DNA from 4 places in the Mesorhizobium captivum genome. Region 4 is predicted to be linked to each of the others. Evidence: predicted binding sites of a transcription regulator. Region 4 holds the regulator's gene; each other region holds the start of a gene.

What was found. The regulator PhoB, encoded in region 4, activates phosphate uptake and scavenging genes when phosphate is short. The targets are predictions, from matches to a motif close to TGTCATNNANCTGTCAT.
Positions count from the first base shown of each region.
Region 1: a site for PhoB is predicted at 3,075-3,091, ahead of RFM40_RS08750 (LTA synthase family protein). Genes of this name have one in related genera too.
Region 2: a site for PhoB is predicted at 3,950-3,966, ahead of RFM40_RS10640 (BtaA family protein). Genes of this name have one in related genera too.
Region 3: a site for PhoB is predicted at 4,013-4,029, ahead of RFM40_RS30310 (toxic anion resistance protein). Genes of this name have one in related genera too.

Region 1 is NZ_JAVIJB010000007.1:88,630-94,671, reverse strand. It holds gene RFM40_RS08760 (glutathione S-transferase family protein) at 1-9, opposite strand, end outside; gene RFM40_RS08755 (LysR family transcriptional regulator) at 125-1,039, shown strand; gene RFM40_RS08750 (LTA synthase family protein) at 1,098-3,044, opposite strand; gene fabD (ACP S-malonyltransferase) at 3,302-4,243, shown strand; gene RFM40_RS08740 (hypothetical protein) at 4,309-4,479, shown strand; gene fabG (3-oxoacyl-[acyl-carrier-protein] reductase) at 4,484-5,221, shown strand; gene RFM40_RS08730 (acyl carrier protein) at 5,418-5,654, shown strand; gene fabF (beta-ketoacyl-ACP synthase II) at 5,689-6,042, shown strand, end outside.
Region 2 is NZ_JAVIJB010000009.1:117,655-123,696, reverse strand. It holds gene RFM40_RS10650 (hydantoinase B/oxoprolinase family protein) at 1-3,570, shown strand, start outside; gene RFM40_RS10655 (winged helix DNA-binding protein) at 1-14, opposite strand, end outside; gene RFM40_RS10645 (hypothetical protein) at 3,584-3,847, opposite strand; gene RFM40_RS10640 (BtaA family protein) at 3,976-5,274, shown strand; gene RFM40_RS10635 (class I SAM-dependent methyltransferase) at 5,271-5,948, shown strand.
Region 3 is NZ_JAVIJB010000056.1:24,081-30,122, reverse strand. It holds gene RFM40_RS30340 (DUF423 domain-containing protein) at 1-192, shown strand, start outside; gene RFM40_RS30335 (hypothetical protein) at 245-382, opposite strand; gene RFM40_RS30330 (hypothetical protein) at 438-581, opposite strand; gene RFM40_RS30325 (LacI family DNA-binding transcriptional regulator) at 759-1,838, shown strand; gene RFM40_RS30320 (OpgC family protein) at 1,846-3,081, opposite strand; gene RFM40_RS30315 (alpha/beta hydrolase) at 3,284-3,943, shown strand; gene RFM40_RS30310 (toxic anion resistance protein) at 4,072-5,151, shown strand; gene RFM40_RS30305 (substrate-binding domain-containing protein) at 5,162-6,042, shown strand, end outside.
Region 4 is NZ_JAVIJB010000003.1:91,133-97,174, reverse strand. It holds gene RFM40_RS04495 (sugar ABC transporter permease) at 1-1,024, opposite strand, end outside; gene xylF (D-xylose ABC transporter substrate-binding protein) at 1,268-2,308, opposite strand; gene RFM40_RS04485 (ROK family protein) at 2,576-3,820, shown strand; gene phoB (phosphate regulon transcriptional regulator PhoB) at 3,821-4,510, opposite strand; gene phoU (phosphate signaling complex protein PhoU) at 4,530-5,237, opposite strand; gene pstB (phosphate ABC transporter ATP-binding protein PstB) at 5,255-6,042, opposite strand, start outside.

The DNA of each region.
Region 1 (6,042 bases), on a different contig from region 4:
GAGCTTCATATCTGTCTCCTGCAGAAGAAGACCAGAAGGTGATTGTTATGCGCAGAGTTGATAAGAGCCGAAGAAGGCACTAGACCGTTTCACAATATGCAATAATCGCGGAAGTTTGGATCCGATGGATCGCTGGCAGGCGATGCGGATTTTCGTGCAGGTTGTGGAAAGCAGTGGGTTTGCGCCTGCCGCCAAAGCGCTGCATATGAGCCCGCCATCGGTGACTCGGGCTGTTGCGAAATTAGAGGATCAGATCGGTACAAGGCTCCTGGTTCGCACGACCCGGTCTCTGAAACTGACCGCGGCGGGCGAAGGTTATGTGGCCGATTGCCGGCGTATTCTTGCGGAAATTGCCGAGGCGGAGGCCAATGCGGCGGGCAGTTTCACTCACCCAGCGGGGTCGCTCACGGTGACGGCGCCCGCCCTTTTCGGGCGCCTACACGTGCTTCCCATCATTCTCGATTTCCTCGATCTCTATCCTGCCATGCAGGTGAAGACCGTGTTCGTCGACCGGGTGACCAATCTTGTCGACGAAGGGTTGGATGTGGCGGTACGCATTGCGGCGCTTCCCCCCTCCGGCCTCATTGCCCGGCGCGTCGGTTCGGTCAGGCAGGTACTGTGCGGCTCGCCAGATTATTTCGCCCGCTTTGGCGAGCCCCTTAGCCCACTGGACCTTGCTCGTCACCGCATGATCGGACGCGATGGTCTTTTCGGCGATTCGGAATGGCTTTTCGGCCGCGACAGCAGCATTCGCGTTCCAATCAGCGCGCGCCTTGTCTGCAATACCAACGACGCCGCCATTGGCGCAGCCGTGGCTGGTTGGGGGTTATCTCGATTCCAGTCTTACCAGGTGGCGCCGGACATCCAGGCCGGCCAGCTCAAGGTCGTGCTTTCCGACTACGAGCGCGATCCGGTGCCGATACATGTCGTGCACGCCGAAGGGCGCATGGTCTCGGCTCGGGTGCGCGCGTTCGTGGATTTCGCAGCCGAACGCCTTCGGCGCCGTGCGGGTGTGAATGCGGACCTTGGAAGGCCCTGACGGATAGCATCGCCGCGTGGGCCCGCAACGTCGCCAGGCAAAACGTATCGCCGCCGGCTCAGCTCGTATGCGCGACCAGCGGGGCGATCGTTTCGGGGAAGAAGTCGGGCGCGGTGTGGCGCTTGCCGAACATCATGTCGTACTGGATCAACCGGAAATCGTTGATCGCCGGATCGATCTTCTTCTGCCTCGCCCAGTCGGGCGTCGCCGCGCCGGAGGGCGACAGCAGAAGGTTGCGGTCGACCACCCGATAGCGTTCGCGCAGCGCGCCGAGGAAGCCGGTATAGTAGGGATGCGTGATCCCCGCGGTAGTGAGGATATGGTAGGGCAGGAAGGCCGGGCTCACCGAGCCCAGGTTCTCCACCGGACCGGAGCGGTTCGACCAGATGATCAGCGGCGTGTCGTGGTGATCGAGCGCGGCTTCGGGGGTCGGCTCCCTGCGCGGCGCGACATTGTCCTTGAGGAAGCCGGTCTCGACATAGACGGGGCCGAGCGGCGGCAGATGGTCGCCGAAGAAGGCGATGACGGTCGGCCGCTCGCGCTTCTTTGCCCAGTCGATCAGCCGTTGCAGGCCGCGATCGGCATCGGCCGAGCCTTCGGCGTAAGAGAGCAGCGATTCCCGCGCCCAGGTGCTGATCGGCGCCTCGACCTTATGGGTCGGATTGTAATAGCGGTAGGGCTCGTAGGGACCGTGGTTCTGCAGGCTGACCGCGAACAGGAACACCGGCTGCTCGCTGGCATCGGCCTCGCGGATGATCTCGTCGGTCATCGCCGCGTCGGACGCCAGCGGTCCGCGCTTTTCCATCGGCGGCAGCGTTTCTTCCGAGCGGAAGTCGTTGAAGCCGAAATCGGCATAGACGGCGCCCCGGTTCCAGAACCAGTTGGTGCCGGGATGGATGGCGCGCGCCCTATAACCTTTGCTCTTCAGGAAGGTCGCCAGCGACGGGGTCGGCGTGCGCACATATTGCTGGTAGGGGATCGAGCCTGCCGGCAGGAAGGCATTGGAGAAGCCGGTCAGCGCCTCGAACTCTATATTGGCGGTCATGCCGCCGAATTCCGGCGAGAACATCGAGCCCGAGCGCAGCGCGCGCACCGTCGGGATCGGGTCGGGCTTGATGCTGACGCCGGGAAGCTCCGTCGGATCCCAGAAGGATTCGCTCATCACCACGACTATGTCGGGCTTCTGATCGGGCACCGAGGCTGCAACCTCGGGACGCGCGATCGCGTCCATCGTCTTTTCGGAATAGCCGGGCGGCGCAGAGACATGCGCCATCGGCACGTTGAGCGCGAAGGCGAGCGCGAAGCCGTTGGAAGCGTAGTTCTCCTTCTGGTCCCACATGATCGGGATGATCTGCAGCCTGTCGCGCGTCCACGAGAAGGTGGCGTAGTCCATGATCGAGACGAAGAAGGCGAGGAGCGGCACGGCCAGCGACAGCCGCGCCAGCCGGCCCTTGCGGCTGAGGATCGGCACGCGCCGGCGCCAGAGCCGCCAGCCATAGACGAGCAGCGCCAGGCTGGCGACGATCGCCGCTGCAAGCAGCACGGCCGTCCCGGGCCGCTCGCGCACCAGAAGCGGCATCAGCGCCATGATCTGGCGGGCATAGAGGAAATCCGCCGGATAGAGCGGATCGCCGAGATAATGCGACTTCTGGTGGCCGACGAAGGCCAGCGCCAGCGTCAGTGGCGCCACGATCATCAGGCTCTGATGGCTGCGGCCAAGTATGGCATCCAGCCCGATCAGCACCAGCGCGAAGATGATGATCGTGGTCCAGCCCGGCTTGAAGGGCTGCAGGAAGAAGTCCACCGTGCCGAAGAAGTCGCCGCGCACGATCCATTCTATGGCGAACACCAGAAGCGCGGCGGTAAGCAGGGTTGTGAGCCCGTAGCGTAGGGTCGGCCAGGGTCGCCCCGGCAGGTAGCCGGTGGACGGATCGTCTTCCAAAAATTGCGGCGCGGGTTTGGCCGCGCCTTTCCTGATCCTTGCCACGTCGCTTCCCCGGCCCATGTTACGCGTCTTCCACACGCGTCACGCCACTGTCATCGAAATGTCACGCAAAGCTAGCGCCTGTGGCGGAAATAAGAAGAGCCAGCAAACGATTCGTGAGCGGTTTTCATCAGGTGTGATCGTCAAAAAGCCTTTCGGAACAGGGACTCGGACCGGTTTTCCGGCCGAAATGGGCGCGGAACGGGCGCCCGCGGGCTTGACTTGGCCGTCCGCCTTGCGCCAGAGGCAGGGAAAAACCAGTTGCTGGAGACCTTGAAATGGCCGTCGCATTCACCTTTCCGGGACAGGGCAGCCAGGCCGTCGGCATGGGCAAGCACCTCGCAGATGCCTTTCCCGAGGCGCGCCGCGTCTTCCAAGAAGTCGACGAGGCGCTCGGCGAAAAGCTGTCGAAGCTGATCTGGGAAGGGCCGGAAGAGACGCTGACGCTGACCGCCAACGCCCAGCCGGCACTGATGGCGGTGTCGTTGGCGGCGCTGAGGGCGCTGGAATCGCGCGGCTTTTCGCTGAAGGACAAGGTGTCTTATGTCGCCGGCCATTCGCTCGGCGAATATTCAGCCCTTGCTGCGGCGGGCTTCGTTTCGGTCGCCGATGCCGCGCGGCTGCTGCGCATTCGCGGCAATGCCATGCAGGCGGCGGTGCCGGCGGGCGAGGGCGCCATGGCCGCCATCATCGGGCTCGAACAGGCCGATGTCGAAGCCGCCTGCGCGGAAGCGGGACAAGGCTCCGTCTGCCAGATCGCCAACGACAATGGCGGCGGCCAGCTGGTCATTTCCGGCGCCAGGGCGGCCGTCGAGCTGGCGGCGAAACTCTGCACCGAAAAGGGCGCCAAGCGTGCGCTGATGCTGCAGGTTTCGGCACCTTTCCATTCAGCGATGATGATGCCTGCCGCAGACGTCATGCGCGACGCGCTGGCCGGCGTGGCGAAAGCCGCTCCGGTGGTTCCTATCGTCTCCAACGTCACCGTCACCCCCACCAGCGATCCGGACGAGATCGCCCTACGCCTGGTCGAGCAGGTGGTCGCGCGCGTGCGCTGGCGCGAGACGGTGGAATGGTTCGGCCAGAACGGCATCGCGACGCTTTACGAAGTCGGCGCCGGCAAGGTGCTGTCGGGCCTGGCGCGCCGCATCAACCGCGACATCGCCACCGGCGCCATAGGCACGGCGGTGGAGGTCGAGACGGCGCTGGCGGCGCTTGGGTGAGGAAGAGTTCGAACGACAGGTGCGGCATGCCCACATCGAAGACCGGCAGGAGCAAGGCCCAGCGCTTGCGCGATTCCGACACGGTTGAGGACTATCGCCTCGCATCCGAGGTTGTGGAGCGGATCCGGCGGGGCGAAGAGGATGTCCTGAACGCCGAAGATTTCTGGCATGGTTTGGACGATTTGACGTATACGGAACGGCGTTCGCCTGCGGCGCATTCGGAAAAACGAGGTTGAAAAAATGTTCGAACTGACCGGCCGCAAGGCGCTCGTCACCGGCGCATCGGGAGGCATCGGCGAGGCGATCGCCAGGGTGCTGCACAGCCAGGGCGCGATCGTCGGCCTGCACGGCACCCGTGTGGAGAAGCTGGAAGCGCTCGCCGGCGATCTCGGCGATCGGGTAAAACTGTTCCCGGCGGACCTGACCAACCGCGACGCGGTCAAGGCGCTCGGCCAGAAGGCGGAGGCCGACCTCGAAGGCGTCGACATCCTGGTCAACAATGCCGGCATCACCAAGGACGGCCTTTTCGTGCGCATGTCAGATGCCGACTGGGACCAGGTGCTGGAAGTGAACCTCACCGCGGTGTTCCGGCTCACGCGCGAGCTCACCCATCCGATGATGCGCCGCCGCCACGGCCGCATCATCAATATCACCTCCGTGGTCGGTGTCACCGGCAATCCCGGCCAGACCAATTACTGCGCCTCCAAGGCCGGCATGATCGGCTTTTCCAAGTCGCTGGCGCAGGAGATCGCTACCCGCAACATCACCGTCAACTGCGTCGCCCCTGGCTTCATCGAATCGGCCATGACCGACAAGCTCAATGACAAGCAGAAAGAGACCATCATGGCGGCGATTCCGACCAGGCGCATGGGCACCAGCGCCGAGGTCGCCTCGGCGGTCGCCTATCTCGCCTCTGACGAAGCCGCCTACGTCACCGGCCAGACCATCCACGTCAATGGCGGCATGGCGATGATCTGACCGACCAAGGTCCGGCTGTGAAAACAGCCATTTCGGCTTGGACGCCCGCCCATTTTCGTGTAATGCGGCCGGCAACCCGGCGGTTCGGGCAAAAACCGGTCCTGTGGCGTTGCGTTTCCCACAAGACCATCTTTCAGCTTGATTAGCGGCATTCCGCCCGCTAACGAAGACAACACAACGTAAGACGAGGCCCCAAATGAGTGACACCGCAGAGCGCGTCAAGAAGATCGTCATCGAGCATCTCGGCGTCGATGCCGACAAAGTGACGGAGCAGGCGAGCTTCATCGACGATCTGGGCGCGGACAGCCTCGATACGGTCGAACTCGTCATGGCGTTCGAAGAAGAGTTCGGCGTCGAAATTCCGGACGACGCCGCCGAGACAATCCTGACTGTCGGCGATGCCGTGAAGTACATCGACAAGGCCTCGGCCTGAGGCTTTCCGCGGGCATCACCGGGGAGGACCTGCGATGAGGCGAGTCGTCGTCACGGGCCTTGGCCTGCTTTCACCGTTCGGCATGGGCTTCGAGCATAGCTGGAAGGAATTGCTGTCCGGCCGCAGCGCCGCCCGCCGCGTCACCGAATTCGAAGTGGACGACCTTGCCTGCAAGATCGCCCACATCGTTCCGCGCGGCGACGGCTCCAACGGCACCTTCAATCCCGAGGCCGTGCTCGAGCCGAAGGAGCTGCGCAAGATCGGCGATTTCATCCTCTACGGCATCGCGGCCGCCGACGAGGCGCTGGCCGATTCCGGCTGGAAGCCCGAGGCGCATGAGGACCAGTGCGCCACCGGCGTGCTGATCGGTTCCGGCATCGGCGGCATC
Region 2 (6,042 bases), on a different contig from region 4:
TTCACCGACATCATCGGCCGCGATCCGCAGGGCCAGTTGCACCCGCGCAAGCTCCTGTCCGAGAACCCTGAAGCCTATGCCGACGCCGCCATCCAGGGCATACGCGACCTGCTTGGGCTAAAATCCGGCGCCGCCTTTCCCGCCGACCGGATCGGCGACATCAAGATGGGCACCACAGTCGCCACCAATGCGCTGCTCGAGCGCAAGGGCGACCGCGTGCTCCTGCTCATCACCAAGGGTTTTCGCGACGCGCTGCGCATCGCCTATCAGGCGCGGCCGGATATCTTCGCCAAGGAAATCATCCTGCCGGAGCAGCTCTACGAGCGGGTGATCGAGATCGACGAGCGCGTGCGCGCCGACGGTTGCGTCGAACGCCTGCTCGACATTGCCGCCTGCCGCCCGGCGATCGAGCAGGCCAAGGCCGACGGCATCGACGCGGTCGCCATCGTCTTCATGCATGCCTGGAAATATCCGGATCATGAGGAGGCGGTGGCCAAGGTCTGCCGTAAGATCGGCTTCAGCCAGATCTCGGTCAGCCACGAGGTCTCGCCGCTTATCAAGCTGGTTGGCCGCGGCGACACCACAGTGGTCGACGCCTATCTGTCGCCGATCCTGTCGCGCTACGTGCAAAAAGTGGCCGGCGAGTTGGGCACTGGCCCCCGCCTGATGTTCATGATGTCGTCGGGCGGGCTGACCGCCGCCAACATGTTCCAGGGCAAGGACGCGCTGCTGTCGGGCCCGGCCGGCGGTGTCGTCGGCATGGTCGAGACGGCGAAGCTCGCTGGATTCGACAAGGTCATCGGCTTCGACATGGGCGGCACCTCGACCGACGTCGCCCACTATGACGGCGACTACGAGCGCGCCTTCGACACCGAGGTCGCCGGCGTGCGCATTCGAGCGCCGATGATGCGCATCCACACGGTCGCGGCCGGCGGCGGCTCGATCCTGCATTACGAGACCGGCCGCTTCCGCGTCGGCCCGGACTCGGCCGGCGCCAATCCTGGTCCGGCCGCTTACCGGCGCGGCGGACCGCTGGCCGTCACCGACGCCAATGTCATGCTCGGCAAGCTGCAGCCCGATGTCTTCCCGGCGATCTTCGGCCCCGGCCAGGACCAGCCGCTCGATGTCGGCACCGTGCGCGAAAAATTCGCGGCTTTGGCCGCCGAGATCGGCGACGGACGCGCGCCGGAAGCGGTGGCCGAGGGTTTCGTCACCATCGCCGTCGAGAATATGGCGAACGCCATCAAGAAGATTTCGGTGCAGCGCGGCTATGACGTCACCGAATATCTCTTGAACTGCTTCGGCGGCGCCGGCGGCCAGCATGCCTGCCTCGTCGCCGATGCGCTCGGCATGGAAGCGGTGCTGATCCACCCCTTCTCGGGCCTGCTTTCGGCTTACGGTATCGGGCTGTCGACGGTTTTCGCCTCGCGCCAGCAGGCATTGCTCAAACCTCTCGCCGAAGAGTCTCGCGTGTCGATCGAGGACCTGATTGCGGCATTGCGTCAAGGCGTCACGGCCGAGCTTGCCGCGCAAGGCATTGCGGAAGCCGCTATCGCCTCGAAGCCGGTCCTGCAGATCCGCTATGACGGCACCGACACGGCGCTGCCGGTCAATTTCGAGCATGGCTCGATCTTCCGCGCCAGAGGCGATTTCGAGGCCGCCCATAAGGCGCAGTTCGGCTTCGTCTATGAAAACAAGCCGATGATCGTGGAGGCGGTTGGCGTCGAAGGCAGCGATGTCAGCACCACTGCGCGCGACGAAAATGAATCAAGTCTCGAAGACAAGGCGGCAAGCCCGTGGCAGACGCGGCAATTCTTCGCCGATGGCGGCTGGCGCGATGCCGGCATCTTCCGCCGCGAGGATCTGAAACCCGGTCACAAGGTGGCGGCCCCCGCGCTGATCATCGAGCCGAACCAGACCATCGTCGTCGAGCCGGGCTGGCAGGCCGAGATCACAGCCAGGAACCATGTGCTCCTGAGGCGCATCGAACGGAAGCGCCGGCAGGCGGCGCTTGGCACCGAGGCCGATCCGGTGATGCTGGAGGTCTTCAACAACCTCTTCATGTCGATCGCCGAGCAGATGGGCGTGACGCTGCAGAACACCGCCTATTCAGTCAACATCAAGGAACGGCTGGACTTTTCCTGCGCGGTGTTCGACCGCCACGGCGCGCTGGTCGCCAACGCGCCGCACATGCCGGTGCATCTGGGTTCCATGGACCGCTCGGTCGAAACCGTCATCCGCCTGAACTCAGGCGACATCCATCCGGGCGACGTCTTCGCGCTCAACGCGCCCTATAACGGCGGCACGCATTTGCCCGACATCACCGTCGTGACGCCGGTGTTCGACGATGCGCGCAAGGAAATCCTGTTCTGGGCAGCCTCGCGCGGCCACCATGCCGATGTCGGCGGCACCGCACCCGGCTCGATGACGCCTTTGGCCACCACGGTCGACGAGGAAGGCGTGCTGTTCGACAATTTCCGCATCGTCGATCGCGGCCGCTTCCGCGAGAGGGAACTCGAGACCCTCCTTACCGACCACCCCTATCCTGCCCGCAATCCCGCCCAGAACATCGCCGACCTCAAGGCGCAGATTGCCGCCAACGAAAAGGGCGTGGCGGAACTCCGCAAGATGGTCGCGCATTTCGGCCTCGATGTCGTCGAGGCCTATATGGGCCATGTCCAGGACAATGCCGCCGAGAGCGTGCGCCGCGTGCTGGAGCGCCTGCCGGACACTTCGGACTACGAATACCCCACCGACACCGGTCAGGTGATCAAGGTCAGGATCAGCGTCGGCCGGGAAAAGCGCGAGGCGACGGTCGATTTCACCGGCACCTCGCCGGTCATGAAGAACAATTTCAACGCGCCGGAGCCGGTGGCGCGAGCCGCCGTGCTTTACGCCTTCCGCGTCATGGTCGAGGATATGATCCCGATGAACGCCGGCTGCCTCCGACCGATCAACATCATCATCCCCGACGGCTGCATGCTCAAGCCTGCCTATCCCGCGGCGGTTGTCGCCGGCAATGTCGAGACCTCGCAGCACGTCACCAACGCGCTGTTCGGCGCCATGGGCGCGCTGGCCAACGCGCAAGGCACGATGAACAACCTCACCTTCGGCAACCGGCAGTATCAGTATTACGAGACGATCTGCTCCGGCTCGCCGGCCGGCCGGATGAATTCGGGCCGCGGCTTTGCCGGCACCTCCGGCGTCCACACGCATATGACCAATTCGCGGCTAACCGATCCGGAGGTGCTGGAATTGCGCTTCCCCGTCGTGCTGGAGGATTTCCACATCCGCGCGGATTCTGGCGGCAAGGGCAGGTGGAACGCCGGCGACGGCACCAAGCGCACCATCCGCTTCCTGGAAAAGATGGAATGCGCCATCCTCTCCTCGCACCGCAACCGCCCGCCCCAGGGACTGAATGGTGGCGGCGACGGCGAGGCCGGCTCGACCAAGGTCAGGCGCAACGACGGCTCGATCGATGTTCTGAAGGCCTGCGACCAGACCACGCTCGACGCCGGCGAGGCCGTCATCGTCATCACGCCGACGCCCGGCGGGTTCGGCAGAGTGTAGAATCCGCGTCAACTCAAAATGACACGTCTTCGTAGCTAGCGTTGATAAGGAAGCCCTTGTTTCGGCAGTCCATCACGATGAGCCGATACGTTTGGATCCCCTCCGACTGCGGCAAGGGTGATCCGCTGCGTATAGCCTTGCCGCGCGCCACTGCGTCGTAACAACGGGCCTTCGCCTCAACAAAGTCGACGCTCGGCTTGACGCCGCCAGTCGCGAATTGAAAACCGCCGAGCGCAACCAGCCCCACTACGGCCAGCGCAATGACCTTCCGTCCCATCGCCCCACCCTCAGGCCGGATAATGCGGCTTCGAGACCGCGAAGAACATCTGGCCAGTGCAATTATCAGTCGGCTCGGAGTATCACGCTTGGAGCAACTTGCCGTCAACAGCCTGTCACCTGCCTGTCATGACGCTGCGCTACCCGCTTGCGCTAACGCAAACGGGGAATCACCTTGCCATGTCGGATGTTTCCGGAGAACTCGTTTATCGCCGCGGCAAGGAAGTTGGAAAAGCGGTCTATCAGAACCGCGCACTGTCGAAGGAAGGCTTTTCCGAACGGCTTTTCGCCTTCCTGTTTTCCGGCCTCGTCTATCCGCAGATCTGGGAGGATCCGGACGTCGACATGGACGCCATGCAGCTTGGCGCAGGCCATCGCGTCGTCACGATCGCGTCAGGCGGCTGCAACGTTCTGGCTTACCTCTCCCGCTCGCCGGCCCGGATCGACGCAGTCGACCTCAACGCGGCGCACGTCGCGCTGAACCGCATGAAACTGGAAGCGGTTCGCCACCTGCCGTCCCAGGGCGACCTGTTCCGCTTCTTCGGCGCCGCCGACACCAGCCATAATTCGGAAGCCTACGACCGCTTCGTCGCGCCGCATCTCGATCCGGTCAGCCGCCATTACTGGGAGCGCCGGAACTGGCGCGGCCGGCGGCGCATCGCGGTCTTCGACCGCAACTTCTACCAGACCGGGCTGCTCGGCCTGTTCATCGCCATGGGTCATCGCGTCGCAAAACTGTTCGGCGTCGACCCGGCCGGCATCATGAAGGCCGAGAACATCGGCGAACAGCGCCGCTTCTTCAACGAGGAACTGGCGCCGGTCTTCGACAAGAAGCTCCTGCGCTGGGCGACATCGCGCAAGGCTTCGCTGTTCGGCCTCGGCATCCCGCCGGCGCAGTACGATTCGCTGATCACCTCCGGCGATGGCTCGATGGCGAGCGTCCTGAAGGCGCGGCTGGAAAAGCTCGCCTGCGATTTTCCGCTGAAGAACAACTATTTCGCCTGGCAGGCCTTCGCCCGCCGCTATCCGGAACCTGGCGAGGCAGCCCTGCCCGCCTATCTCGAGCCGGGCAACTACAAAACGATCCGCGCCAACATCGATCGCGTCGCCATCCATCATGCCAACCTGATCAAATTCCTGGCCGGCAAGGATGCGGGCTCGGTCGACCGCTTCGTCCTGCTCGACGCGCAGGACTGGATGACCGACGACCTGCTCAACGATTTGTGGACCGAGATCACCCGCACGGCATCGGTTGGCGCCCGCGTGATCTTCCGCACCGCGGCCGAGCCCAGCCTGCTGCCGGGCCGCGTCTCCAACTCCCTGCTCGACCAGTGGCACTATGAGACCGAGGCCTCGCGCGAATTCTCGGCAAGGGACCGTTCGGCCATCTATGGCGGCTTCCACCTCTATGTGAAGCGCGCCGCATGAGCACGACGGAGCTGCCGGCCAGCCATGCCGAGTTGATGGATGGCGTCTACCGCTGGCAGCGCCACATCTACGATCTGACCCGCAAATACTACCTGCTCGGCCGCGACCGGCTGATTGCAGGGCTCGACATGCCGCAAAGCGGCACCGTGTTGGAACTCGGCTGCGGCACCGGCCGCAACATCGTGCTTGCCGCCTGCCGCTATCCGAACGCCCGCTTTTTCGGCCTCGATATCTCGGCCGAGATGCTGGAAACGGCGAACGCCGCTATGGCCCGCGAAGGTCTCGCCGCTCGGGTCACCCTGGCTCGCGGCGACGCCACCGACTTCGATGCTAAGGCGCTTTTCGGCACCGCGCGCTTCGACCGCGTCTTCGTCTCCTATTCACTGTCGATGATCCCTGGGTGGGAAAAGACCGTCTCGGCAGCGCTCGCCGCGCTTGCTCCCGGCGGCTCGCTGCATGTCGTCGATTTCGGCCAGCAGGAAGGCCTGCCGCGCTGGTTCCGGGCCCTGCTGCGCGGCTGGCTGCGGAAATTCCATGTCGAGCCACGCGCCTCGCTGCGCGACGTCCTTGGATCGGAATCCCAGCGGACCGGCGCAACCTTCCATTTCAGAACGCTTTATCGCGGCTACGCCTGGTTAGCGGTGATAAGATCGCGGTCCAATCCGATATTCTGAGTTTTGCGATCGCGAGGCCTATGGTTCCAACCCGCCATGGGCTGGCGCAATGATGACTCCGTTACGCTGCGCATTGTCATATGCCCCAAGGAGT
Region 3 (6,042 bases), on a different contig from region 4:
GGCGGCAACCGGTGCCTCCGGATCGCAAGCCTGGTGCTGCTCGTCGGCCTGCTGCTGTTCTCGGGCGATCTTCTCGCCAGGGATTTCCTCGGCTCGCGGCTGTTTCCGATGTCGGCGCCGATCGGCGGCACGCTTCTGATCGCCGGCTGGCTGGCGATCGCCGTCTCGGCGCTGTGGCGGCCCCGGTCCTAGAGCTATCCGTGCCACCATCGCGGGGAGATTCGTCTAACGGACCGCGCCGAGATTACCGGCGCTTCTGAAGCAGCTTGAGCCTGCGCGTCGCCGGCTCCGCTGTGCGCTGCCGTTCCGGCCTGTCGGTCGCCGGCGAGATGCCCCAATAGTTGCGATAGATATCCTGGAAAAGGTGGCTGATCGGATGCATGGCTGACTTCCCTTGGTTGAATCGATCCAATTGATCGACCGAAAAAGCAGACTTCTCAGGCGCGCTTACGCTCCATGATGAAGCGTGGCTCACGCTTCCACGGGCTTGCCTTGCCGCGGCGCCGCTCGCTCAGCGCAGCCGAGGCAATGCCCCAATCGTTACGGTAGACGTCTTCAAACAGATAGTTGACCGGATGCATGGCACCCTCCTTCTTGAACCTGGCTCCAACTCGCCAAAGCGACTTGGATCGATTCAAATCATATGCCTTATGCCGCCGAAGTCAAGCAAAAATTTGAATCGATCCAAGAAAAATGTTAGATGACCGGCAACCATTCCGCGGTCATGTTCGTCATGTGACCGGATTCGGAGGAACGACATGGCATCACCCATCGAAGGCCACGCACGACCCATCCGGCTGGCGGATATCGCCAAGGCGGCCGGTGTCTCGCATGGCACGGCCTCCAACGTCTTCAGCCGCCCGGAGATCGTGCGCGCCGAGGTGCGCGAGCGGGTCAAGGCGGTGGCGGAAGCGATGGGTTATGCCGGCCCCGACCCCAAGGGGCGCCTGCTGCGCGCCGGCAAGGTCAACGCCATCGGTGTCGGCACGACCGAGCCCCTCTCCTATTTCTTCGAGGATCCCTTCGCCCGCGTCATGATGGCCGGCATCTCCGAAGCCTGCGACGCCACCGGCGCCGGCATCGCCCTGGTTTCGGCCGCCAACCAGGAAAAGCTTGCCTGGAACATCCAGAGCGCGCTGGTCGACGGCTTCATCCTGTTCTGCATCGAAGGCGGCTCGCGCCTCGTCGACCTGACGCGCGAGCGCAGGCTGCCATTCGTCGCGCTGGAGCTCGGCTTTCACGATGAGACCATTTCGGCGATTGGCGTCGACAATGTCGCCGGCGGGCAGCTCGCCGCGCGCCATCTCGCGGAGCTCGGTCACCGCCGTTTCGCGGTGCTGTCGCTGACCCTCGGCGAGGACCGCACTGGTTTCGTCACGCCGGAAATGGTTCGCTCGGCGATCTATACAGGCACACGCGATCGTCTCGCCGGCTATTTCGAGGAACTGTCCCGCTTCGGCGTCGACACGACGAAGGTGCCGATTTTCGAGACCGAGAACGAGGAGAAGAGCACCAGGGCCGGCCTCGAAGCGATCTTCGCCGGCGGCGAACAGCCGACCGCCATCCTGGCGATGTCGGACAGGATGGCCCTGATCGCCATCGAATGGCTGACTAGGCGAGGCCTCAAGGTGCCGGAGGACGTTGCCATCGTCGGCTTCGACGGCGTGCCGGACGGCGCGCTAAGCGACCCACCGCTGACCACGATCGCCCAGCCGATCACCGAGATCGGCCGGCGCGCCGCGCGCATGATCCTCGACTTCGACGGCGCGGTGCGGCGCGAGACGATGGGCGTCGAGCTGGTCGTCAGGGCCTCCACCGGCCCGGCGCCGAGAACCTGACAAGCCCTTAGTAGCCGCCAACCCTCGCCGGTATAGGCTGCGCGCCAAACGTGGGGCGCGCAATCTCTTCGCGTGCCGGCCTGGCGCGGGCCGGGCCGAGACCGGCGAGCCATTCGAGATACAGCGCTAGCGCGAATTGCATGGCGATCCCGGCGGCGATCAGCAGCGTGTCATAGGCGAGGCCGCCCGGATTGATCAGCTTCAGCACCTGGGCCGCCATGGCGATCACCGTTCCTGCGACGAACACCGGCAGCGAGCGCTTGCCGAGGATCGCCAGCGGATTGTCGGGCCTGGCACGGAAGAGGTTCGACACGGCCGGCAGGGCGACGATCAGGTAGCTGACCGAAAGTATATGCAGCAATCGCGGCAGCGACAGGAAGGTCTTGTCGAAGCCGCCGATCACCACCGGCAGGTCGAACCAGGTGATCTGACCCCACAATGGGCTGTGCACCCAGATCGCCGCGCCGACAATATAGACGCCGGCGAAGCCCAGCAGCCACCGGTTTACGGGGATGGCGCCGCCGCGCTTGACGTGCAGCATGGCCGCGAGGCCGATGTTGAACAGGAACTGCCAGGACAGGGGATTCAAGAACCAGAGACCCGGCTCGGGATAGTTCGGCGGCGCGATCTGCCAGATGCCGGCGACCAGCCACAGCATGCCGGACACCGTCAATGCCGCCACCGGCCTGTAGCTGACGAACAGAACGAAGGCCGGCGCCGCGAGAAGCAGCGCCGCATAGACCGGCAGGATGTTGTTGTAGCCGAGCTGATGGCCAAGCGTGACGATGCCGAGCAGCACCTCCGGCGTGTTGCGCATCAGCGGCTCGATGTTGATCATCTTCAGCAGTTCCGGCCGGTGGGCAAACACCGCTGCGGCACAGAACATCGCGATCACCGCCATGGTGATGACGATGTGGGTGACATAGAGCACGCCGGCGCGCCGCCACATCTTCAGGGTCGCCAGCAGCCTGCCGCCCGGCTTGAACTTGCTGCCATAGGCGAGTGCCACCGAAATGCCGGAGATCAGCACAAAGGCCTCGGCCGCATCGGAGAAGCCGAGATTCTTGTAGGTCAGGTTTTCGAAGACGGTGCCCGGCACATGGTCGACGAAAATGGTCAGCAAGGCGAGCGCGCGCAGCACATCGATACGCGTGTCGCGATCCTTGATACGCGTATCGCGATCCTTGATACGCGTGTCGCGATCGTTGATACGCGTGTCGCGTTGAGAAACGGGGATGGTCATCGACAAAAGGCCTCAGAGCTGGTGTTTCATCTCCAGCAATGCGACCCCCGACGCACCGCTTCGATTCCTCCCGTCGGGAGTGTATCGGCGCAGAAACGGTCTGAAATGCGCCCGGTTCAATCAACTTTCTCGGAGCTTGAAAACATTCCGTTTTGAAGCCGGCAAATCAGCGAAATCTCCGTAAAATCAAAAGGATGTGATCATGTCCGAACATGCCAACAAAAACAGCGTGCTGCGCCATGATCTGCCTTTCCCCTATCGCTTGCTCGTACCGGCAAATGCAAGCGGCGAATGCCTTTTCGTGTTGCATGGATCTGGCGTGGACGAAACGACGCTGGCGCCGCTGGCGAGGCAGATCGCGCCGCACGCGACGCTTGTCGCGGCGCGCGGCCGCATCGCCCAAGAGGACGGTTTCCGCTGGTTCGAGCGAATCACGCCGACCAGTTTCGACCAGTCGAGCATCCGCGTGGAAACGGCCGCCTTCGCTCAATTCGCAACCGAAGCCGCGCGACGCCACGGGCTCGACCTCGGGCGCGCGACCTTCCTCGGCTATTCCAACGGCGCCAATCTGGTTTCCACGCTGATGCTGCTTCACCCCGGGCTGGTGAGGCAGGCGGCGTTGCTCAGGGCGATGCCGGTGCTCGACGAGGCGCCGGCAACCAACCTCGCCCGAACGCGGGTGCTGGTCATCGCCGGCGCGGCCGACCAGACCTACGGCCCCTTCGCCCCGTCCCTGGTAACGCTGCTGAGTGAGCGCGGCGCCGAGGTCGATGCGCGTATCGTCGCCTCGGGCCATGAATTCGGCGAGGTCGATGCTGCCATCGCGCGGCAATGGCTTGCGGGGCCCTGGCGGGCCGCCTGAAACATGCTTCCATCGCGCAGGCGCTGAAAGGAAACCTATTTCACGACCTGAAGCGGCGTGCCGCTTCATCGTCATATCACTGTCACATACTGTCTATCGAGATGCTGTTCACTCAGGGAGAGGTCTCAATGGCCGACGAGAACAGCATCACTCTGCTCGACGACACTTCGAAATTGCCTGTCATTGCCGCAAGCCCGGGCGAGATCGCCAGGATCGAAGGCGGCATCGACATCGGGGACCGCGCCGCCATCTCGGTCTTTGGCGACCGCGCCCAGCAGACGGTCAGCGACTATGCCGACAAGATCCTTTCGCAGATCCGCAACCGAGACCTTGGCGACACCGGCACGCTGCTCACCGACATCATCATGAAGGCCAAGAACCTCGACCCGGCCTCGCTGAAGGAAGAGGGGTTTCTCAGCAACCTGTTCTCCTCGTTCAAGGCGCGGCTCGAGCGCTTCAAGGAAAAATACGAGGATGTCGCCGGCCAGATCGACCGCATCGGGCTCGAGCTCGACCGCCACAAGGACACGCTCAGGCGCGACATTGCCGTGCTCGACGACCTGCATGAGCAGACCAAGGACTCCATCCTCAAGCTCGATGCCTATGTCCAGGCCGGCAAGAAGTTCGTCGACGATTACCGGGCCAACGAATTGCCGAAGCTGAAAGCCGCGGCCGACGCCAAAGCCGGCGACGCCGGCGGCACACTCGAAGCGCAGACCTACCAGGACGCGGTGCAGGCGCTCGACCGGCTGGAAAAACGCGTCTTCTATCTGGTGCAGGCGCGCCAGCTCGGCATCCAGCAGATGCCGCAGATCCGGATCGTCCAGGCCGGCGACGAGACGCTGATCGAGAACCTGCAGGCGACATCGGCGCTGACGGTGCCCGCCTGGAAGCAGAAGATGGTCATCCTGCTTGGCCTCACCAACCAGAAGTCGGCGCTCGAATTGCAGAAGACGGTGACCGACGCCACCAACGAGATGATCCGTCAGACATCGAAGATGATGAAGGACCAGGCCATCTCCATCGAGGAGCAGGCGCAGCGCGGCATCATCGATGTCGAGACGCTGGCGCAAGCCAACCGCGACCTGATCGACACGGTGCAGGGCGTGCTCAAGGTCCAGCAGGAAGGCCGCCAGAAGCGGGCCGAGGCCGAGAAGCAGATGGACCAGATGACTGCCGATCTCAAGAAAGCGCTCACCCAGGGCTGACGGAACCTCGATGCCGAAATCGCTGACGTCGGTTCTGGTCCTGGCGGTCTCGCTGCTGCTGGCTGCCTGCAATTCGAGCAACGTCAAATTCTCGATCGTGTCCGGCTCCGAAAACACGGTGCTGGAGCCGATCGTGCAGGAATTCTGCGCCAAGCAGGGCGCGACCTGCACCATATCCTACCGGGGATCGCTCGACATCGGGCTCGCCCTACAGAAGCCCGGCGGGCTCGACCAGGATGCGGTGTGGCCGGCCTCGAGCGTCTGGGTCGATCTGTTCGATTCCGGCCGCAAGGTGCGCAACCTCACCTCGATCGCGCAGATGCCGGTTATCCTCGGCGTGCGCAAATCCAAGGCCGCCGAGCTCGGCTGGATCGGCAACGACGTCTTCATGAAGGACATCCTTGCCGCGGTGAAGGATGGCAAGCTCAAATTCCTGATGACGTCGGCGACGCAGTCCAACTCCGGCGCCAGCGCTTACCTCGCCATGCTCTCCAGCGCGCTCGGCGGCAAGGAAGTGATCCAGCCAGGCGATCTCGACAGCGCATCCGTGCACGACACGGTCAGCGCCCTGCTGCAAGGCGTCGAGCGCTCGTCCGGCTCGTCGGGATGGTTGGCGGACCTCTATGTCGATTCCGCGCGCAAGGGCACGCTCTATGACGCGATGTGGAACTACGAAGCGACGCTCAAAGAGACCAACGACAAGCTCAAGCAGATGGGCGACCAGCCGCTCTATGCGATCTATCCGGCCGATGGCGTCGCGGTCGGCGATTCCCCGCTCGGCTTCATCGACCAAGGGCGCGGCCCGGAGATCGAGAAATTCTTCTCCGACCTGCTCGCGTACCTGCAGTCGGACGCGGTGCGCAAGCGCATCGCCGATACTGGAAGGCGGCT
Region 4 (6,042 bases):
CAAGGTTCGCCGCCTCCGGATTGCCGCCGATGGCAAAGACATAGCGGCCGAAGCGGGTGCGCTTGGTGATGAAGGTCATGATCAGGCCGACCGCGACGGCCATCAGCACGGGAATAGCGATGCCATGGGCGATGAACAGGCCGCCTTCGGGAACGGTGATGTTGTTGGCGGCGGCGTAACGGTTCACGATGCCGACCGGCCAAGGATAGGAATTGGCCAGCCACACCGCGCCCATGATGATCGCGCAGGTGACCGCGCCGAGCAGCGTCTCGGCCCAGATTGGGCGCAGCGGGAAACGGAAGCGCTTGCGCTGCACCCGGCCGTTGAACAGCGCAAACACCACCGCCAGGCAGGCGACCACGCCGACGACCCAGCTCCATCTGGCGCCGATCGAGCCGGCCGGTCCGCCGCCCATGAGCTGGAAGGTGGCATCGAGCGGCGCCACCGTCTGGCCGCTGGTGACCCACCAGGCAGCGCCGCGCCAGACCAGGAGCCCGCCCAGCGTCACGATGAAGGCCGGCACTTCGAGATAGGCGATGACGAAGCCCTGGAAGGCGCCGATCAGCAACCCGAGCGCCAGGCCGATCAACAGCGCCAGCACCCAGATCCACGGATTGCCGAGCTCGAGCCCGACCATCCGCACCAGGAAATGCACCTGGGCAAAGCCCATCACCATGCCGATCAGCCCTTCGGCCGAGCCGACGGAGAGGTCGATGTTGCGCATGACGATGACCAGCACCATGCCGGAGGCCATGATCGCCACAGCCGAGGTCTGCACAGAGAGGTTCCAGAGATTGCGCGGCGTAAGGAACGTGCGGCTGTCGAAATCGAGCGGATTGACGCCGAGCCGCAGGCTCGAGATGACGTGCAGGCCGATCCAGATGATCAAAAGCGCGCCGACCATGCCGAGCATACGCGTGTCAAGTTCGGTCGCCTTGAGGAAGCGCCCGACGGCGCTGAGTTCGGAGGCCCGCGCGCGATCCGCGGCCGGGTTGGCCGGCGTATCAGACGTCGTATCGGTCATGATCTCCTCCCACCGGCTTGCCGTCTGGCGCGGATGCCGGACCACGATGCTAGAGCAATTCCAGGGAAAGTGTGTAGCCCGTCCGGAATTGCGTGGAAACAAACGGCTGCAGCAGTTCGACTATCCTGCTGAACAATGAGCTGCTCCAATGTCTTCCCCGGCTCATTCGAAGCGGGAAAGCCATTTTGAGGAACGCCGCGGCTTTGGGCCGCGGCGTCAGGATTTGGACAGACGTCGGTCGGCTTAATTGCAGACCGCGACACTGCCGGCGGCAACGCCGGCGCAGACCTCGTCCTTCTTGATCCAGCCTGCGTTGATGACGACGTTGAGATTGTCCTTGGTGATCGCGACCGGGGTCAGGAACAGCGACTTGACGGTGTTGCCGCCAGGCGTCGTGAAGTCCTTGGCGCCGGCGATGTCGCCCATCTTCTTGCCGTCGGCGAGCTGCGAGGCGATCTCGGCGGCGTTCTTGCCGAGCTCGCGCGCATCTTTCCACACCGACACCGTCTGCGTGCCGAGCGCGATGCGGTTGAGCGCCGCGTGATCGCCGTCCTGGCCGGAGACCGGAACGGTGCCGGCCAGGCCTTGAGCCGTCAGCGCCGCGACGACGCCGCCGGCGGTGCCGTCATTGGCCGCCACGACGGCATCGACCTTGTTGTCGTTGGCGGTCAGGAACTGCTCCATGTTCTTCTGCGCGTTGGCGGGCAGCCAGCCGTCGGTATAGGCCTCGCCGACATTCTTGACCTTGCCGCTGTCGATGGCCTCCTTCAGCACTTCCATCGAGCCGGAGAACAGAAAATCGGCATTCGGATCGGCGCCCGAGCCCTTGATGAAGACATAGTTGCCTTCGGGCTTGGCCTTGAACACCTCGCGGGCCTGCATGCGGCCGACTTCCTTGTTGTCGAAGGTCAGGTAGAACACGTCCTTGTTCTCGATCAGGCGGTCGTAGCCGACCACCGGAATGCCTTCGTCCAGCGCCTTCTGCACCGCCGGGCCGATCGCGGAAGCGTCCTGCGCCAGGATGATCAGCGCGTTGGCGCCCTGCGAGATCAGGCTCTCGACGTCGGTCAGCTGCTTGCCCGGATTGGACTGCGCGTCGGCCGAGATATATTTGTCGCCGGCGGCCTCGATGGCCTTCTTCATCGCCGCTTCGTCGGTCTTCCAGCGCTCTTCCTGGAAATTCGACCACGAAACCCCGACCACCTTGTCCTTCGCCTCTGCGACCGACGCCAGCGTCAGCGACATGGCGACACCCGCCAGCATGGCGGCTGCGAAACTCTTCATGATTTTCCTCCCTGCGCCGCCTTGCGGCGCGACCCAGACTGGCCCGAAGGCCGGACACAGAGGCTTTTTTTCGAGCCTCGAAAAAACACTGATCCAACGCCGAAGCGCTGTCAACTGCGATTATGATGGTTCTTGAGGTGCCGCAGACTTTTTTTCGAGACCCGCAATAAATAATGACAGCCCCGGCAGCTTCTGCCAGTATCCTGGCACGTCGGCGACGGCCCATGGCATGATGAGAAGGCCGCGACGCCCGGGAGGAAGGAAAGGATGTCGGTCGGAATCCGCCACGACGACCTGCGCCGGCGCAACCGCGCCATGGTGCTCTCGGCCGTGCGCCGGGCCGGCCAGCCGTCGCGCACGGAAATCGCCGCGACCACCGGGCTCAGCCACTCGACGATTTCGGCGATCTCAGCGGACCTCATCCATGAAGGCATCCTGGCCGAGAGCAAGCCGAGCGAGACCGCGTCGCTGAAGCGCGGCCGGCCGCAAGTCGGCCTCGCCCTCAACCCCGAGGCGGCCGCGGTGGTGACGGTGGTGCTGTCGCTGAATTTCCTCTCCGTCGCCGTCATCGACTATGCCGGCCAGGTCATCGCCGAGGAGCAACGGCGCCTCGACACCCTCACCATGCCGCGCGACGAGCTGATCGGCGAATGCACGGCGATCGTCCGGCGTCGGCTGGAAGACCCCGATCTCGATGTCGCCAGCGTCGCCCGCATCGCCATGGGCATCCAGGGCATCACCGATTCCCATGCCCGCGCCATGCTGTGGTCGCCGATCACGCCGCTGACCGACATTCCTTTCGCCGACATCCTGGAGCATGAATTCGGCATTCCCGCCACCATGGAGAACGACTGCAACATGATGGCGGTGGCGCTGCAATGGCGCGACCCCGACCGCTATCGCGACAATTTCATCGCCATCCTGCTCTCGCACGGCATCGGCATGGGGCTGGTGCTGAAAGGCGAGTTGTTCACCGGCACACATTCCTCAGGCGGCGAGTTCGGCCACATGATCCACCGTCCCGGCGGCGCGCTCTGCCGCTGCGGGCGCCGCGGCTGCGTCGAGGCCTATGCCGGCAACTACGCCATCTGGCGCAGCGCCATGAAGATGAGCGAGGACGCCGAGCCGGTCGACGTCGGCGATGCCGACATGCGGGCTCTTGCCACGAAGGCGCGTGAAAAAGACGGGCCGGAGCGCGAGGCCTATCGCCGGGCGGGCGAGGCGCTGGGCTTTGGGCTGGGCAGCCTGTTCGCGCTGATCGACCCGGCGCCGGTCGCCATGGTCGGCGTCAGCGCGGCGGCTTTCGACCTGATCGAGCCGGCGCTGCGGGAAGCCATCGCCCAGACCGCCGGCGGCCAGCACTCCAAATCGATCTCCTTCGACACCGAGCCGAACGAATTGCCGCTGATCCGCGAAGGCTGCGCCATGCGCGCGCTGAGCTTCGTCGACCAGGAGATTTTCGCGCCGGGCGTCCAGGCGCGAGCAGGCGCCGCCGGGAAGAACGTGGCCTGATCAATCCTCGCGGATCGCGTAGCCGGCTCCACGGATGGTACGGATCACGTCCGGCATACGGCCGTTGTTGACCGCCTTGCGCAGGCGTCCGACATGCACGTCCACGGTGCGCTCGTCGATATAGATCGTCTCGCCCCAGACATTGTCGAGCAGCTGGCTGCGCGAGAACACGCGGCCGGGATGCCGCATCATGAATTCGAGCAACCGGAACTCGGTCGGGCCGAGCCTGATCTCGCTCTTCTTGCGGTAGACGCGGTGCGATTCGCGGTCGAGCACGATGTCGCCGACCTTGAGCACGCTGGACAGCACCTCCGGCTTGGCGCGGCGCAACAGCGCCTTGACCCTGGCCATGAATTCCGGCGTCGAGAACGGCTTGACCAGGTAGTCATCGGCGCCCGTCGAGAGGCCGCGCACCCTGTCGCTTTCCTCGCCGCGCGCGGTCAGCATGATGATCGGCAGCCGCTCGGTCTCCGGGCGCATCCTCAAGCGCCGGCAAAGCTCGATGCCGGAAACCGCCGGCACCATCCAGTCGAGCACCAGAAGGTCGGGCACGTTCTCCTGCAGGCGGATCTCGGCCTCGTCGCCGCGGGTCACCACCTCGACCTGGTAGCCCTCGGATTCGAGGTTATAGCGGAGCAGCACCCCCAGCGGCTCCTCGTCCTCCACCACCATGATGCGTGGGGCGATCATTTGGCAGGTACCTTCGCTGTCACGCCGCCGGAGCCGACATCGCCGTCTCGTCCTGCTTCGGACGGTTCGCGGGCAATTGGGTGCCGGTCAGCACATAATAGGCGTTCTCGGCGATGTTGGTGACATGGTCGCCGATGCGCTCCAGATTCTTGGCGCAGAACAGGAGATGCGTGCAGGCCGTGATGTTGCGCGGATCCTCCATCATGTAGGTCAGGAGCTCGCGGAACACGGATGTGTATTTGACGTCGATGCGCTCGTCGTCGTTCCTGAGCTTGGCAAGCGCCGTGGCGTCGCCCGCCGTGTACTCCTCGATGACACCCTGGACCTGGATCAGCACCAACTGCGCCATCGAGTCGATGGAGTGCGACAGGTCGCGTGGCGCAGCGCTGACGCCGACCGAGCCGACCCGCTTGGCGATGTTCTTGGCGAGATCGCCGATGCGCTCGAGGTCGCCGGCCATGCGGATCGCGCCGACCACGCTGCGCAGGTCGTCGGCCATCGGCTGGCGCTTGGCGATCAGCGTGATGGCGCGGTCGTCGAGCTCGCGCTGGCGCGCGTCCATGATGGCGTCGTCGGAGACCACGCGCTGCGCCATCGCGTTGTCGGAATTGAGCAGCGCCTTGGTCGAGGCGCCGACCATGGAGCCGGCAAGATCGCCCATGTCACGGATGAGCTGGCTGATCTGCCTCAGGTCCTCGTCGAAGGAAGCGACCGTATGGGCCATGATGGTGTCCTCGTATGAACTCAGCCGAAGCGGCCGGTGATGTAGTCCTGCGTGCGCTTCTCGCGGGGCGAGGTGAAGATCTTCTCGGTCCGGTCGAACTCGACCAGCTCGCCGAGATACATGAACGCCGTCTGCCGCGACACGCGCGCCGCCTGCTGCATGTTGTGGGTGACGATCACGATCGTGTAGTCGGCCTGCAACTCGTCGATCAGTTCCTCGATCTTGGCGGTCGACAGCGGATCGAGCGCCGAGGCCGGCTCGTCGAGCAGGATGACCTCCGGCTTCACCGCCACGGTGCGGGCGATGCAGAGCCGCTGCTGCTGGCCGCCGGAGAGGCTGAGGCCGCTGGCGTTGAGCTTGTCCTTGACCTCGGTCCAGAGCGCGGCGCGCTTCAGCGCCTGCTCGACGCGGTTGTCCATCTCGGCCTTGCTGATCTTCTCATACAGCCTGACGCCGAAGGCGATGTTCTCGTAGATCGACATCGGGAACGGCGTCGGCTTCTGGAACACCATGCCGATCTTGGTCCTTAGCAGGTTGAGGTCCTGCGAACGGTCGAGGATGTTCTTGCCGTCGAGCAGCACCTGGCCTTCGGCGTTCTGCTTCGGATAAAGCTCGTAAATGCGGTTCAGCACGCGCAGCAGCGTCGACTTCCCGCAGCCCGACGGCCCGATGAAGGCGGTGACGCTGCGTTCGGGCAGCGACAGGTTGATGTCCTTCAGCGCCTTCGACTGGCCATAGTAGAAGTTGAGGTTCTTAACCTCGATCTTGGCCTTCTCGACGGCCGTCTCGGCTACGTTAAGGTCGGTGG